Regions from separate parts of the Pseudomonas sp. HOU2 genome, predicted to be linked through region 2. Evidence: predicted binding sites of a transcription regulator. Region 2 holds the regulator's gene; the other holds the start of a gene.
The links. Region 2 encodes sigma-54, which starts transcription at its own class of promoters, with help from an activator protein. Its sites were predicted from a motif close to ANTGGCATNNANNTTGCTNT; they were not measured.
Positions count from the first base shown of each region.

Region 1: a site for sigma-54 is predicted at 2,417-2,436, ahead of ABV589_RS10370 (pilin). Genes of this name have one in related genera too.

Region 1 is NZ_CP160398.1:2,317,556-2,325,712, forward strand. Features, by position in the region: gene ABV589_RS10355 (DUF748 domain-containing protein) at 1-721, shown strand, start outside; gene ABV589_RS10360 (DUF2845 domain-containing protein) at 721-1,017, shown strand; gene ABV589_RS10365 (BON domain-containing protein) at 1,280-1,636, opposite strand; gene ABV589_RS10370 (pilin) at 1,933-2,370, opposite strand; gene pilB (type IV-A pilus assembly ATPase PilB) at 2,597-4,297, shown strand; gene ABV589_RS10380 (type II secretion system F family protein) at 4,300-5,517, shown strand; gene ABV589_RS10385 (A24 family peptidase) at 5,519-6,391, shown strand; gene coaE (dephospho-CoA kinase) at 6,388-7,011, shown strand; gene yacG (DNA gyrase inhibitor YacG) at 7,008-7,205, shown strand; gene ABV589_RS10400 (hypothetical protein) at 7,212-7,427, opposite strand; gene ABV589_RS10405 (energy-coupling factor ABC transporter permease) at 7,493-8,157, opposite strand, start outside.
Region 2 is NZ_CP160398.1:4,328,660-4,336,816, reverse strand. Features, by position in the region: gene ABV589_RS19490 (HAD family hydrolase) at 1-5, shown strand, start outside; gene lptC (LPS export ABC transporter periplasmic protein LptC) at 14-586, shown strand; gene lptA (lipopolysaccharide transport periplasmic protein LptA) at 573-1,118, shown strand; gene lptB (LPS export ABC transporter ATP-binding protein) at 1,118-1,843, shown strand; gene ABV589_RS19470 (RNA polymerase factor sigma-54) at 2,031-3,524, shown strand; gene raiA (ribosome-associated translation inhibitor RaiA) at 3,598-3,906, shown strand; gene ptsN (PTS IIA-like nitrogen regulatory protein PtsN) at 3,919-4,383, shown strand; gene rapZ (RNase adapter RapZ) at 4,386-5,243, shown strand; gene ABV589_RS19450 (HPr family phosphocarrier protein) at 5,259-5,534, shown strand; gene ABV589_RS19445 (ZIP family metal transporter) at 5,616-6,509, opposite strand; gene ABV589_RS19440 (superoxide dismutase) at 6,540-7,151, opposite strand; gene ABV589_RS19435 (hypothetical protein) at 7,153-7,593, opposite strand; gene ABV589_RS19430 (class II fumarate hydratase) at 7,621-8,157, opposite strand, start outside.

The DNA.
Region 1 (8,157 bases), 2.0 Mb from region 2:
GATCTCCATCGAGCTGCCGGTGACCGGCGACCTCAACAACCCGCAGTTCAGCGTGATGCCGATTGTCTGGCAGACCCTGCGCAACCTGATCGTCAAGGCCGCCGCCGCACCGTTCAAGATGATTGGCGGGCTGATCAACGGTGGCGGCTCCGAGGACCTCGGTACCGTGTCCTTTGCTGCGGGCTCCAGTGACCTGAGCAAGGACGCCGAGTCGGCGCTGGACAAACTGTCCAAGGCCCTCAAGGAACGTCCAGCCCTGCGTCTGGAAATCGAAGGCACTGCCGCACAGAGCAGCGACGGTCCGTTGATCGCCGAACAGCGTCTGGAGCGCGAATACCAGTACAACTACTACAAGATGCTCCAGCGTCGGGGCGACAAGGTGCCGGCGCAAGCGTCCCTGCTGCAAGTGCCGGAGAGCGAGAAAGGCCCGCTGCTTGAAGGCATCTACCGTACCCGTCTGAAAACTCAGCCACCGGCCGAATGGAAAGATCTGGGCAAGGAAGAACGCACGGCGAAAATGCGTGATGGCGTGATCAAGTTCTGGAGTTCCAGCGATGTGCTGCTGCGGCAGTTGGGTCAGGAACGCGCCAGCAGCATCAAGGACTATCTGGTCGACAAAGCCCAATTGGCGGATGACCGGGTGTACTTCATCGATGCCAATCTGGGCGAAGCCGAGAGCGATGGCCGGGTCGTGACGCAAATGCACCTGGACGCCGAATGATGAACCACAAATGGCGGGTTGCGCTGACACTGCTGCTCGCCGCCAGCCCCGCGCTGGCCTCCGACACGCTGCGCTGCGGCAGCCAACTGGTCAGTCTCGGCGACCGCGCCAGCGAAGTGCTGCAGAAGTGCGGCGAACCGGTCAGCCGCGACGTCCTCGGCTACAAGCGCAGCGCCAACCGTCGCGAAGAGTTTCAGGTCGAGGAATGGACCTACGGCCCGAGTAACGGCATGTATCAGTACCTGCGCTTTGAAGGCAATCGCCTGCGGCAGATCAACAGCAAGCGCGGTAATTAATTCCCCCCTGTAGGAGTGAGCCTGCTCGCGATAGCGGTGTGTCAGTCAGCAGATTTCTCCATCTGACACACCGCTATCGCGAGCAGGCTCACTCCTACAATTGTTTTATGGTGCCCCTGAAATAGAACAAGCCCCGACACAAGTGCCGGGGCCTGTAATGGTCACATCCGTGTGACCGTTCGCATGAACTCTAAAGTTGCGGCAGACGTATTGCTCGGCCCGTCTGTCGCGTCTTCTCCCGGTCCAGGCGAGAAGTCATGCCTTACTCGGCTTTCAGGCCGTCAGCGGAAACCGCTTTGACGCCTTTGATTTTCTTGGTGATGTTCACCGCGGTGGTTTTCTGAGCTTCGGTGACAGCGACGTCAGAAGACAGGGAAACCACACCTTTGTTGGTTTCGACTTTGATGTCGGTACCAGGAATGCCTTTTTCGGTTACCAGGTCGCTTTTGACTTTGGTAGTGATCCAGGTATCGGAAGTAGCTTCTTTAGCCTTGGTCATTTCACCAGCAGCCAGAGTCATTGGAGCCTGAGTAGCCTGGGTGGTTTGTGCAAAGGCACCGGAAGCCATGGTCAGGGTCAGCGCGGTAGCAGCAGCGGCAGTGATAGCGAACTTCTTCATACGAGTAACTCCTGTTTTTCTGGAAAGTCTGCTGGATTACTTGTCAGCAGGGTTACCGAGGTAGTTGCGAACGTTGTGCCAACTTTTTAAAAGATACAAAAGCTATATAAATCAACATCTTACAGATAATGGAAAATTCCGGATTCATGCAAAATGCATGATTCGGGGAATATTCACTTGCAAGTTGCGGTTTTTTGGAAAGTTCCTAAGGCGCTGAAATTATTGAGACTTTTATTTTCACCGAATAAAGAAAAATGCCCTGCGTGGCAGGGCATTCGTACATCACGCGCTAGCGATCAAGTACCGCTGGCGGTACAGCCTTTTGGCGAATAATCCGCGTTAACAGTAGTGGCACAGGTCCACACGCCAGAGGTATTACCCGTAGCAGCGCCCGAACGAGTGAGCGTGATGGTTTTGCCCAGTACCGGACCCGGAGCGTTGAGCAGCGTACAGCTGATGCTGCCCGCCCCCGTCGCCGCTGTGCCTGTAACCGAGACCGTACAGTTGGAGGTGGTGGCTGTACCGCCATTCACAGCGTTTATATCCGGAGCGGTACCTTGATTGATGGTGTCCTCGAACGGCACCTTCATCGCACTGATCTCCGCCAGCCCCGCGGTCACTTTTGACCGCGCCTGATACTTCGAATACTGCGGCAAGGCGATGGTTGCCAGGATGCCGATGATCGCGACGACGATCAGCAGCTCGATCAGAGTGAAACCTTGTTGTTTTTTCATAGACACGCTCCATGCATGAGTCGAAATCTCATGATCTGAAAGGGACGCAGCATAGGCCATGCCAATGCCTTCCAGGCCCCGTCCATTGGGCGCAAAGCGTGTGCGATGTCATTTCCTACAACCTGCAACCGCACTATCTGACACTTTTTGTCACCTGTACCGGGCGTGTTTGGCGCTGTCACTTGACTAGGCTATAAGTCATGAACTGTCAGCATCCGGAATCCCCATGAATGACATCGCTCTGAGCGGTCTGGCCAAGCAATTGGTACAGGCCGAACTGCTTACGGAAAAAAGCGCCCAGCAGGCCTGGCAACAGGCGCAGCGCAATCGGCTGTCGCTGGTCAGCTACCTGGTGCAGAACAAACTGGTGAAGAGCTCACAGGTGGCCGAGATCGCTTCCGAGCATTTCGGCATGGCCTTCATGGACCTCAATTGCCTCGACAAGGAAACCCAGCCCAAAGGCCTGGTCAGTGAAAAACTGGTGCGCCAGCACCACGCCCTGCCCTTGTGGCGTCGTGGCAACAAACTGTTCGTGGGCATTTCCGACCCGAGCAATCATCAGGCGATCAATGACATTCAGTTCAGCACCGGGCTGAGCACCGAAGCCATTCTGGTGGAGGACGACAAGCTCACTGATGCCATCGAGAAATTCTTCGACACTCACGCCAGTGGTCTCGAAGACATGGCCGACGTCGATCTCGACGGCGTGGATGTCGAGTCCGTCGACGACAGCCGCCAGGACGCCATTGGCGGCCTCGACGCCGACGACGCGCCGGTCGTGCGCTTCGTGCACAAGATGCTGCTCGACGCGATCAAGAGTGGCTCGTCGGACTTGCACTTCGAACCCTACGAAAAAAACTTCAGGGTGCGGGTGCGCACCGACGGCATCCTGCGCGAGGTGGCCAAACCGCCGATCCAGTTGGCCGGACGAATCGCCGCACGCCTGAAAGTCATGGCCAGCCTGGACATCTCGGAACGCCGCAAACCCCAGGACGGACGGATCAAGATGCGCCTGTCGAAGACCAAGTCGATCGACTTCCGGGTCAACACCTTGCCGACCCTGTGGGGTGAGAAAGTGGTGATCCGGATCCTCGATCCGTCCAGCGCGCAGATCGGCATCGATGCATTGGGTTACGAGCCGGCGCAGAAAGAGCTGTACATGGCAGCACTCAAGCAGCCGCAGGGCATGATTCTGGTAACCGGGCCTACGGGCTCGGGGAAAACCGTGTCGCTGTACACCGGCCTGAATATTCTCAACACCGTCGACATCAACATTTCCACCGCCGAAGATCCGGTGGAAATCAACATGGAAGGCATCAACCAGGTCAACGTCAATCCGAAACAGGGGCTGGATTTTGCTCAGGCTCTGCGTTCGTTTCTGCGGCAGGACCCGGACGTGATCATGGTCGGCGAGATCCGTGACCTGGAAACCGCCGAAATCGCGATCAAGGCCGCGCAGACCGGCCACCTGGTGCTGTCCACGCTGCACACCAACAGCGCCGCCGAAACCCTGACCCGTCTGCACAACATGGGCATTCCCGGGTTCAACATCGCCACCTCGGTCAGCCTGATCATCGCCCAGCGCCTGGCGCGCAAGCTGTGCAGCCACTGCAAGAAACCGATCGAGATCCCTCGCGAGACATTGATCAGGGAGGGTTTCCCGCCGGAACAGATCGGCAGTTTCACGATCTATGAGCCGGTCGGTTGCGATCACTGTAACGGCGGCTACAAGGGCCGCGTGGGGATTTACGAAGTGGTGAAGAACACCCCCGAGCTGCAACGGCTGATCATGGCCGAAGGCAACTCGTTGGAAATCGACAGCCAGATGCGTCGCGACGGCTTCGACGACCTGCGCACCTCGGGCCTGCACAAGGCCATGCAAGGCATCACCAGCCTGGAAGAAATCAACCGGGTCACCAAGGACTGAACATGGCGGTCAAGGCAGCGAAAATCAGTATCTACGCCTGGGAAGGCACGGATCGCAAAGGCAGCAAGGTCACGGGCGAGCTGAGCGGGCAGAACCCCGCGCTGATCAAGGCCCAACTGCGCAAGCAAGGAATCAATCCAGGCAAGGTACGGAAGAAATCCACCTCCCTGCTCAGCCTCGGCAAACGCATCAAGGCCCAAGACATCGCCCTGTTCACCCGGCAGATGGCAACCATGATGAAAGCCGGCGTACCGCTGCTGCAGTCGTTCGACATCATTGGCGAAGGCTTCGACAACCCGGCGATGCGCAAACTGGTAGACGAGGTGAAGCAGGAAGTGGCCGCCGGAAACAGCTTCGCCGCCGCACTGCGCAAGAAACCGCAGTATTTCGATGAGCTGTATTGCAACCTGGTGGATGCTGGCGAGCAATCCGGCGCCCTCGATACGTTGCTCGAACGGGTCGCGACCTATAAGGAAAAAAGCGAAGCGCTCAAGGCCAAGATCAAGAAAGCCCTGACCTATCCCAGCGCGGTGGTGCTGGTGGCAATGGTCGTCACCGGGATTCTGCTGGTAAAAGTGGTGCCGCAGTTTCAGTCGGTATTTTCCGGTTTCGGTGCTGAACTGCCGGCCTTTACCCTGATGGTAATCAGTATCTCGGAGTTCATGCAGCAATGGTGGTGGGCGGTGCTTGGAGCACTGATTGCAGCGGTGTTCGGCATCCGTCATGCGCTGAAGAAATCCCAGGCCCTGCGCGACCGCAAAGACACCTGGCTGCTGAAACTGCCGCTGGTGGGGACGCTGATGTACAAGTCGGCGGTGGCGCGATTCGCTCGCACCCTGTCGACCACTTTTGCCGCTGGCGTACCGCTGGTGGAGGCACTGGACTCAGTGGCAGGTGCCACCGGCAACGTGGTGTTCAAACGCGCGGTGCTGCGTATCCGCCAGGACGTCGCCACCGGCATGCAGCTGAATTTCTCGATGCGCAGCACCGGCGTCTTCCCCAACATGGCGGTGCAGATGACCGCCATCGGTGAGGAGTCGGGTGCGCTGGACGACATGCTCGACAAGGTCGCCGGTTTTTATGAAGAGGAAGTGGATAACATGGTCGACAACCTCACCAGCCTGATGGAGCCGTTCGTCATGGTGGTGCTCGGGGTCATCGTCGGCGGGCTGGTCGTGGCCATGTACCTGCCGATCTTCCAACTCGGCTCAGCGATCTGACATGCCTATCGACCAACTTTTCAGTCTGTATCCGCTGGCCTTCGTACTCACCGCCCTGCTGCTGGGTCTGGTGGTCGGCAGTTTTCTCAACGTGCTGGTCTGGCGTCTGCCGAAAATGCTCGAGCGCGACTGGCGCCAGCAGGCCCAAGACGTCCTCGGCCTGCCGAGCGAAACCCCACTGCCGACCTACAACCTGATGCTGCCGCACTCCGAATGCCCGCGCTGCGGTCACCGGATTCGGGCGTGGGAAAACATTCCGCTGCTCAGTTATCTGTTGCTGCGCGGACGCTGTTCGGCGTGTGCCGCACCGATCAGCAAACGTTATCCCCTGACCGAACTGGCCTGCGGCCTGCTCTCGGCATTTGTCGCGTGGCATATGGGTTTCGGCTGGCCGGCCGGTCTGTTGATCGTCCTCACCTGGGGGCTGCTGGCGATGAGCCTGATCGACACCGAACATCAGCTGCTGCCCGATGTGCTGGTGTTGCCGTTGTTGTGGCTGGGGCTGATCGTCAACAGCTTCGGGCTGTTTGTCTCGCTGCACGCGGCGCTGTGGGGCGCGGTGGCCGGCTACATGGCGCTGTGGTCGGTGTTCTGGCTGTTCAAGCTGCTGACCGGCAAGGACGGCATCGGCCACGGCGATTTCAAGCTGCTGGCACTGCTCGGCGCCTGGGGTGGCTGGCAGATTCTGCCGCTGACGATTCTGCTGTCGTCGCTGGTGGGGGCGATTGTCGGGGTGATTCTGTTGCGTCTGCGTGAGCAGAAAACCTCGACGCCGATGCCCTTCGGGCCGTATCTGGCAATTGCCGGCTGGATTGCCTTGCTCTGGGGTGGTCAAATAACCGACTTCTATTGGCAGTTTGTCGGTTTGAAATGAATACCCCTGTGGAAAAACCCTGGATTCTCGGCCTGACCGGCGGCATCGGCAGCGGTAAAAGCGCCGCGGCCCAGCACTTCATCGATCTCGGGATCCATGTGGTCGACGCCGACCACGCGGCGCGCTGGGTGGTCGAGCCGGGGCGTCCGGCACTGGCGAAAATTGCCGAACACTTCGGCCCCGGCGTCCTGCAGGCCGATGGCACTCTGGACCGTGCGGCCCTGCGCAAACTGATCTTTGAAGTGCCGGAGGAACGCCGCTGGCTCGAAGCTCTGCTGCATCCATTGATCGCCGAGGAAATCGCTCACCATCTGGCGCTGGCAAAATCGCCTTATGCGATTCTGGTGTCGCCGCTGCTGATCGAATCCGGGCAATACGCGATGACCCAGCGCATCCTGGTGATCGACGCCCCGCAACAACTGCAGATCGAACGCACCTTGCAGCGCGACCAGACCAGCGAACAGCAGGTCCAGGCGATCCTCAAGGCCCAGTCGAGCCGCGAAGACCGCGTGAGCCGTGCCGACGATGTGGTGGTCAACGACCGCGACCTCGCCTGGCTGCACAGCGAAGTCGAGCGCCTGCATCACTTTTACCTGACTTTATCCGGAGGCCAGTCATGAGCCCTACAACCGTCGAATGCCCAACCTGCGGCGCCCCCGTGGAATTCACCCCAGAGAACAAATTCCGCCCGTTCTGCTCCGATCGCTGCAAGCTGATCGACCTCGGCGCCTGGGCGTCCGAAGAGCACAAGATTCCGGTCGCCCCGGATGCCGAAGACGAAATGTTCTCCGGCGATTTCGACCCGCGTCACTGAACGCGATCAGGGCCGCATGAAGCCGTAGTCCTGATCGTCGTCGAGGTTTTCCGCGAGAAAGCGCAACTCGTCGGCCAGGTCTTCGGCGTTGCGCACCGTCTTGCTCTGCTGCACCACCGCGCTGAGCAAGGCGCGCAAACTCAGGCCCGGATCGAAGCCGACCTCCTGTGCCATCTCAAGACTCTGTCGCGTTTCCTGTCTTGCCCACTCGTACACACTCATGCCGCTGCTCCTGAAGGGATTTGGCCGAGCATGAAATGCCGCGCGGGTAGCGGATTTGATGTGGATCAAGACTTGGGATCGTCGTCCTTCCACGGCGCCGAAAGGTAGCGGGTGCGGTTGAAGGTTTCCAGCCACTCGGGACTGAACACCACCAGCGCGCTGATCACCATGCCGTTGATGAACGCTTCGGGAAAAATCAGCAGCCACAGATAACCGATGAAATCTTCCAGCCATTCCGGCATGGCGAACAGGCCGTCGTACCAGAGCAGGCCCAGGCTCAGGGTCAGACACAACAACGCCGACAACGCTGCGGCGAAAAAACCGGAACAGAAGATATACACGAACGGATTACGCGGCTGCGCGCGCTCGACGAGGATCGCCACACCCTCGGTGATCAGCACTGGCAACAGGATCAGCAACGTCCCGTTGACCCCGACCGCCGCCAGATCCTGACGCCCGAGCAACACCAGACCGAGCTGCGCAATCAGCCCGCCGACAATCGCCAGTGGCCAGTCCAGCAGCAGCGTCACGGCGGTCATGCCGATGAAGTGATAGGAAACCCCGGTGTCGAAATCCCTGCGCACCAGCCACAGCAGAAACAAGGCGAACACCGTGCCGAACAGCAAATGCTGACGACGACTGTCACTAAACAATTCGACCCACGGCGCGCGGACAACCGCCCACAGCAGCACCGGCAGGTAAATCAGCCAGCCGAGTGTCAGGCTTGTCG
Region 2 (8,157 bases):
TGTGAGCCAGACCATGTTTAGCAAAAAATTTCGCAACTTCCTGCTGTTCGGCTGTATCGCTGCCATGTTTGCGGCGGTCGGCTACTGGAACATCAGTCCGGAACGGTTCCTCGACAAACCTGCGGTCAAGGTCGAAGACACTGCAATCGACTGGTACGCCACCAACACGCATACCCTGCAATACCTGCCGGACGGCAAAGTGCAGTACGAAATGACTTCGGACAAGGCCGAACACCTGAAGGCCACAGACGTGACGCTGGTCACCAAACCGGACCTCAACATGTATCGCGGCACCGAGTTTCCATGGCACGTGACCAGCGAGCGCGGCGAAGTGAATCCGGACGGAACGCAGGTAGAATTGATCGACTCGGTACGCATCAAGCGCACCGATGAAAAGAACCGCGACACCCTGATCACCAGCACACGCATGACGGTGTTCCCTCAGCAGCAATATGCGCAGACCGAGCAACCCGTTAGAATCGACGGCGCTGGCGGTGTATCGACTGGCGTGGGAATGAAGGCGTATTTGAAGGACAGCAGGATACACCTGCAATCGAACGTAAGAGGACAGTATGAGGCTCGTTAAAACCCTCCCTATTTTGCTCAGTCTGGGCGCAGCACTGGGAAGCGTGAGCGCCTGGGCTCTGCCGAACGATCAGCAGCAACCTATCCGCATTCAGGCCGACGACGCCCAACTGGACGACAAGAATGGCATCGCCACCTATAAAGGTGACGTGATCATCACCCAGGGTTCGATGATCGTTAAGGGCAATACGGTGACCATCACCCGTACCCCGACCGGTGATATCGACGTGGTGACCTCGGTGGGCAACCTTGCCTACTTCGAGCAGTTGCAGACTCAGGGCGACAAAAAGCCGGTACAAGGCTGGGGCGTGACGATCCAGTACCACGCCGCGCAAAACCGCGTCGTGCTGATCGACAAGGCCAAGGTTGTCGACAAGGACAACAACACCACTCAGGGCGAGAAAATCGTCTATGACACAGTGAAGAAGCTGGCCAGTGCCGGTCGCGCTACCGGTAGCAAAGTCACCGAAGCGCGTCCGCGCATCGACATGGTGATCCAGCCGAAGAAGAAAACCGACGAGAAGACCCAGTAATGGCAACTCTGAAAGCCCAACACCTGGCCAAGGCCTATAAAAGCCGCCAGGTTGTGCGCGACGTCAGCCTGTCGATCGACAGCGGCCAGATCGTTGGCCTGCTCGGCCCGAACGGCGCCGGCAAGACCACCTGCTTCTATATGATCGTCGGTCTGGTGCAGGCCGATCAGGGTCGCGTGCTGATCGATGATCTGGACGTCAGCCATCAGCCGATGCACGGTCGTGCCAAGGCCGGTATCGGCTATCTGCCGCAAGAAGCATCGATCTTCCGCAAACTGTCGGTGGCCGATAACATCATGGCCATCCTCGAAACCCGCACGGAACTCGACAAGGCCGGTCGTCGCAAGGAACTGGAAAGCCTGCTGCAGGAGTTCCACATCAGCCACATCCGCGACAACCTCGGCATGAGCCTGTCCGGTGGTGAACGCCGCCGGGTGGAAATCGCCCGCGCCCTGGCGACCGCACCGAAATTCATCCTGCTCGACGAACCGTTCGCCGGTGTCGACCCGATTTCGGTTGGCGACATCAAGCAGATCATCCACCACCTCAAGGCCAAGGGCATCGGTGTACTGATCACCGACCACAACGTGCGTGAGACCCTGGATATCTGCGAAACCGCCTACATTGTCAACGACGGTCAACTGATCGCCGAAGGCGATGCGGCGACCATCCTTGCCAACGATCTGGTGAAGGAAGTGTACCTGGGCCACGAGTTCCGCCTCTAAGCGAATAGTGCCCGGTGAGCCGCCCGGGCGCTGTATCGATTCAAGCAGGATTTAATACGCTTTAATTGTTACAGCGCTCTAGGCAAACACGACAGTTTCAGGCATATAATTTGCTTAAGTTTGGCGCTCCGGCGCCCTGTAGTGGATGGCGCATGCGCGCCGGCGAATAAGGTGTTAAGCCCCTGCCATGAAACCATCGCTAGTCTTGAGAATGGGCCAGCAGCTGACGATGACACCGCAGCTGCAACAGGCCATCCGCCTGCTCCAATTGTCGACCCTGGACCTGCAACAGGAAATCCAGGAGGCCCTGGAATCCAATCCGATGCTCGAACGCCAGGAAGAAGGCGACGACTTCGACAACTCCGATCCTTTGGCCGACAACGCCGAACAAAAACCCAACACCGACATTCAGGAACCCTCCTATCAGGAAACCGCCCCGACGGTGGACAACCTGGAAGATGGCGAATGGAACGAGCGCATTCCTAACGAACTGCCCGTTGATACCGCTTGGGAAGACGTCTACCAGACCAGCGCCAGCAGTCTGCCCAGCAGCGATGACGACGAGTGGGACTTCACCACCCGCACCTCCGCCGGCGAAAGCCTGCAAAGCCATTTGCTGTGGCAATTGAACCTGGCGCCGATGTCCGACACCGACCGCCTGATCGCCGTGACCCTGATCGATTGCATCAACAATCAGGGCTACCTCGACGAAACCCTCGAAGAAATCCTCGACGCCTTTGATCCGGAGCTCGACATCGAGCTGGACGAGATCGAGGCCGTTCTGCACCGCATTCAACAGTTCGAACCCGCCGGCATCGGCGCGCGCAACCTCGGCGAATGCCTGTTGCTGCAACTGCGTCAGCTCTCGGCCAAGACCCCGTGGCTCAACGAAGCCAAACGTCTGGTCAGCGATTACATCGATCTGCTCGGCAGTCGTGACTACAGCCAGTTGATGCGGCGCATGAAGCTTAAGGAAGACGAGCTGCGTCAGGTCATCGAACTGGTGCAAAGCCTCAATCCACGCCCGGGCTCACAGATCGAATCGACCGAAGCCGAGTACGTGGTGCCCGACGTCATTGTGCGCAAGGACAACGAGCGCTGGCTGGTCGAATTGAATCAGGAGTCGGTGCCCCGTTTGCGGGTCAACGCGCAGTACGCCGGCTTCGTCCGTCGCGCCGACACCAGCGCCGACAACACCTTCATGCGCAACCAGTTGCAAGAAGCACGCTGGTTCATCAAGAGCCTGCAGAGCCGCAACGAAACCCTGATGAAAGTGGCCACCCAGATCGTGGAGCATCAGCGCGGTTTCCTGGAGTACGGCGACGAAGCCATGAAGCCGTTGGTCCTGCACGACATCGCCGAAGCGGTAGGCATGCACGAATCGACGATTTCCCGGGTCACCACACAGAAATTCATGCATACCCCACGGGGCATTTATGAACTGAAATACTTTTTCTCCAGCCATGTAAGCACCTCCGAAGGCGGTGAATGCTCGTCCACGGCGATCCGCGCGATCATCAAAAAACTGGTTGCAGCGGAAAATCAGAAAAAGCCGTTGAGTGACAGCAAGATCGCTGGTTTACTGGAGGCACAAGGCATTCAGGTGGCTCGCCGCACCGTCGCCAAGTACCGTGAATCCCTAGGGATCGCGCCTTCGAGCGAACGCAAGCGGTTGATGTAAGCCACGTTACAGCGTTCCAGTGGCAGGCTGTTCGGCCTGCCGCTTTATGCACTGGCAACGAAGGAGAAGCTGTATGCAAGTCAACATCAGTGGACACCAACTGGAAGTTACCCAACCTCTCCGTGAATACGTTGAGCAGAAGCTCAAGAGGCTTGAGGGACATTTCGACAAGATCACCAACGTGCAAGTCACGATGTGCGTCGAAAAGCTCAAGCAGAAAATCGAAGCCACCTTGCATATCCCCGGCAGCGAAGTGGTCGCCAACGCAGAAGATACCGACATGTACGCTGCGATCGACTCACTGACCGACAAGCTGGATCGCCAACTCAAAAAGCATAAGGAAAAGACCCAGAGCCTCCTTCAGGGCGCGACAGGTCGTTAACACCCCCAACCCATGATCCGACTTGAAAGTATCCTGACCCCCGGCCGTTCCCTGGTGAACGTGCCGGGCGGCAGTAAAAAGAAAGCCCTCGAACAGATTGCCAACCTGATCGCCCGCGAAGTGCCGGATCTGGAGATGCAAGATGTCTTCGAAGCGCTGATCGCCCGTGAGAAACTCGGTTCCACCGGTTTCGGCAACGGCATCGCCATCCCCCACTGCCGCCTCAAAGGCTGCGAAGCGCCTATCAGCGCTTTGATGCACCTTGAAGCGCCCATCGATTTCGATGCAATCGACGGCGCACCGGTTGACCTGCTGTTTGTCCTGCTGGTCCCGGAAGCCGCCACCGATGCTCACCTGGAATTACTGCGCCAGATCGCCAGCATGCTCGACCGCAAGGAAGTGCGCGAAAAACTGCGTAGCGCACCGAGCAATGAAGCCTTGTATCAGGTCGTCCTGAGCGAGCAGAACGGTCACTAATCATGCGTTTGATCATCGTCAGCGGCCGCTCCGGCTCGGGTAAAAGTACCGCCCTGAATGTTCTTGAGGACAACGGCTACTACTGCATCGACAACCTGCCGGCCGGTCTGCTGCCGGAGCTCGCCGAACGCGCCCTGATTCATACCGAGCTGGCTCAGCCGTTGGTGGCTGTGTCGATCGATGCGCGAAACCTGCCGAGTCATTTGTCACGCTTCCCCGAGTTGCTCGAAGAAGTCCGCGCCCGACACATTCAGTGTGATGTGCTGTATCTGGATGCCGACGAAGAAACCTTGCTCAAACGCTTCTCGGAAACCCGCCGTCGCCACCCGCTGAGCACCGCCAACCGCTCACTGGCCGAAGCGATCGAAGATGAAACCGCCCTGCTCGGCCCGATTGCCGACCTGGCCGATCTCAAGGTCAACACCACCAATCTGAATCTGTACCAGTTGCGCGACACCATCAAACTCCGCCTGCTGAACCAGCCGGAGCCGGGGACAGCATTTCTGGTCGAATCGTTCGGTTTCAAGCGCGGCATGCCGGTGGACGCGGATCTGGTGTTCGACGTGCGCTGCCTGCCCAATCCGTACTGGAAGCCTGAATTGCGCGCGCAATCCGGACTCGACGCACCGGTCGCCGAGTATCTGGCGACGCAGCCTGAGGTCGAAGAGATGTTCCAGGACATCTACGGCTACCTGAATAAATGGTTGCCGCGCTTTGCGGCGAGCAATCGCGCCTATGTCACCATTGCCATTGGCTGCACTGGCGGACATCACCGCTCCGTTTACCTGACCGAACGCCTGGGTCAGGCCCTGCAGAAAACCCTGAAGAACGTCCAGGTTCGCCACCGCGACCTCACTTAAAGGATTCACACCGCGATGCCTGCTCTGGAAATCGAAATCATCAATAAACTGGGCCTGCATGCCCGGGCGTCGGCCAAGTTCGTCGGGGTGGCGGGGCAGTTCCCGGATTGCACGATCAGAGTGGGTCGCACACCGGAAACCACGGTGGATGGCAAAAGCATCATGGCGATGATGATGCTCGCCGCCGGTAAAGGCACCAAAATATATCTGAGTACCGAAGGCCATCAGGAACAGGAAGCGCTGGATGCGCTGGTGGCGTTGATCAACAACTACTTCGATGAAGGCGGTTGAACGTTAAAAGATCGCAGCCTGCGGCAGCTCCTACAGTGAACGCATTCCAATGTAGGAGTTGCCGAAGGCTGCGATCTTTTTTCAGCCCAATGCGGTATCCATCACCATCATCAGACAGAAGCCGATCAGCAAGCCTAGGCTGGCCAGCTTGTCATGCCCATGGCGGCGCGATTCCGGGATGACCTCATGCGTCACCACCAACAACATCGCCCCCGCCGCCAGCGCCAGCCCCAACGGCAATAACAGCTCCGCCAGACTGACCAGCCACGCGCACAGAAGTGCAAACACCGGCTCGACCAGCCCTGACGCCGCACCGATCAAGAATGCCCTGACCCGCGACATCCCCGCCCCGGCCAACACCAGCGCAATCACCAGTCCCTCCGGCACATCCTGCAAGGCGATGCCCATCGCCAGACTGTCGGCATCCGGCATGCCGCCGCCAGCAGACACCCCCACCGCCATGCCTTCGGGGATGTTGTGAGCAATGATGGCGAAGACGAACAACCAGATCCTTGGCGGGATCACCGGGTGATCGGGGGTACCGACGAGCATTTCCGGTGAGGCGCCGGACAGTTTCAGATCCACCAGATACAGAGCGAATGCACCGAGCATGATGCCGAAGCAGATCAGACCGCTGGCGGCCCAAGGTGTCAGGCCCAGACTTTCGGCCGCGGCAATGCCCGGCACGATCAGCGAAAAAGCGGTCGCCGCCAGCATCACGCCGGCGCCGAAACCCAGCAGCGTATCGCTGAGCCTCTGCGGCATGCGCCGGATCACCAGCACCGGCACCGCACCGAGCGCCGTGCCGAGGGCGCAGATCGCGCCACCCTGCAAGGCCCGCGACAGTTTCGGCTGCAGATCCAGCCATTCCAGCCCATGCGCCGCGAGTAAGGTGATGCCCGCCAGCAGCAACAGCGACCCGACCGCGTAACGAAACATGCGCCCACCGCCAATCGCCAGTGTTTCAGTGCCCATAGTCAGCCTTGGATTGTTTTTATAGATGACTTAAACCAGTGCCGCCTGATAGCGCGCGGCAACTTCAGGCCAATTGATCACGTTGTAGAACGCGTTGATGTATTCCGGGCGACGGTTCTGATAACGCAGGTAGTAGGCGTGTTCCCAGACGTCCAGACCGAGAATCGGCGTGTTGCCGTTCATCAACGGGCTGTCCTGATTGCCGCTGCTTTCCACGATAAGTTTTTTCTCCGGAGTCACGCTGAGCCAGGCCCAGCCACTGCCGAAACGGGTCAACGCGGCTTTGGTGAAGGCTTCCTTGAAACTGTCGAGACCGCCCAGTTGCTCCTCGATCGCCTTGGCCAGCGCGCCGTCCGGCTTGCCACCGCCGTTGGGCACCATGACTTCCCAGAACAACGAATGGTTGGCATGCCCACCACCCTGGTTGATCACCGCCGCGCGGAGTTTTTCCGGCAACTGCTGAACGCTGGCGACCAGTTTTTCCACCGGCCACTCGGCGTACTCGGTGCCTTCGACGGCGGCATTGAGGTTGTTGATGTAGGTCTGGTGGTGCTTGGTGTAGTGAATCTCCATGGTTTGCGCATCGATGTGCGGTTCCAGGGCGTCGTAGGCGTACGGCAAGGCGGGCAAGGTAAAAGCCATTTCAGTGGACTCCATGGTGATGTGAGGCTGACGCGCGGCGTGCATTGCCGGTGTCCGGGTGCAGCAGGCGCTGGGTGCGCGGATATTCGCCGTGTTCGCTGATGAAATTCAGCAGTTCGACGTAAGTCTTGCTGCTCTGGCGCAGCGCCGCTTCACGCAGCGCCGGACGCAGGCGCTCGTCCTGCATGGTCTGCAACAGCCGTTGATGAATCGCGCAAAGGTACTCGGCGCTCTCCTCCGGCTGATTCAGGCGCAGGTGCAGATCCGCCAGGTTGTGATGGGAGATGACGCAGGCCGCCACCGCTTCGTCGGCATCGGCCCAGCGTTCGAACAGCACTTGCGCCAGGGCCAGGGCCTGCAAGTAAGCCTCGCGGGCATCGATCAGCTCGCCCAGCATGAAGCAGCGATTGGCCCGTTCGATCGTGCGTTTCCAGTGCTCCATGGTGAGCCTCCAAAGCGGTTGCGGGATTTACACGCCGCCGGCGGTGAGTTTCTCGGGATTGAGCAACTCTTCCAGTTGGCTGCGCGACAAGTCGGTATGTTCCAGCGCGACATCGATCACCGGGCGCCCCTGTTTGTAGGCCTGCTTGGCGATTTCGGCGGCTTTCTGGTAGCCGATGATCGGGTTGAGCGCGGTGACCAGAATCGGATTACGCGACAGCGCTTCCTTGAGCCGCGACTCGTTGACCTTGAAGCTGGCAATCGCCTTGTCACCGAGCAAGCGGCTGGAATTGGCCAGCAGCTCAATGCTGCTCAGCAGGTTCTGGGCGATGATCGGCAGCATCACGTTCAGTTCGAAGTTGCCCGACTGGCCGGCGATGGTGATCACCGAGTCGTTGCCGATCACTTGTGCGGCGACCATGGCGGTGGCTTCCGGGATGACCGGATTGACCTTGCCCGGCATGATCGACGAGCCCGGCTGCAGGCCCTCCAGCTCGATTTCGCCGAGACCGGCGAGCGGGCCGGAGTTCATCCAGCGCAAGTCGTTGGCGATTTTCATCAGCGA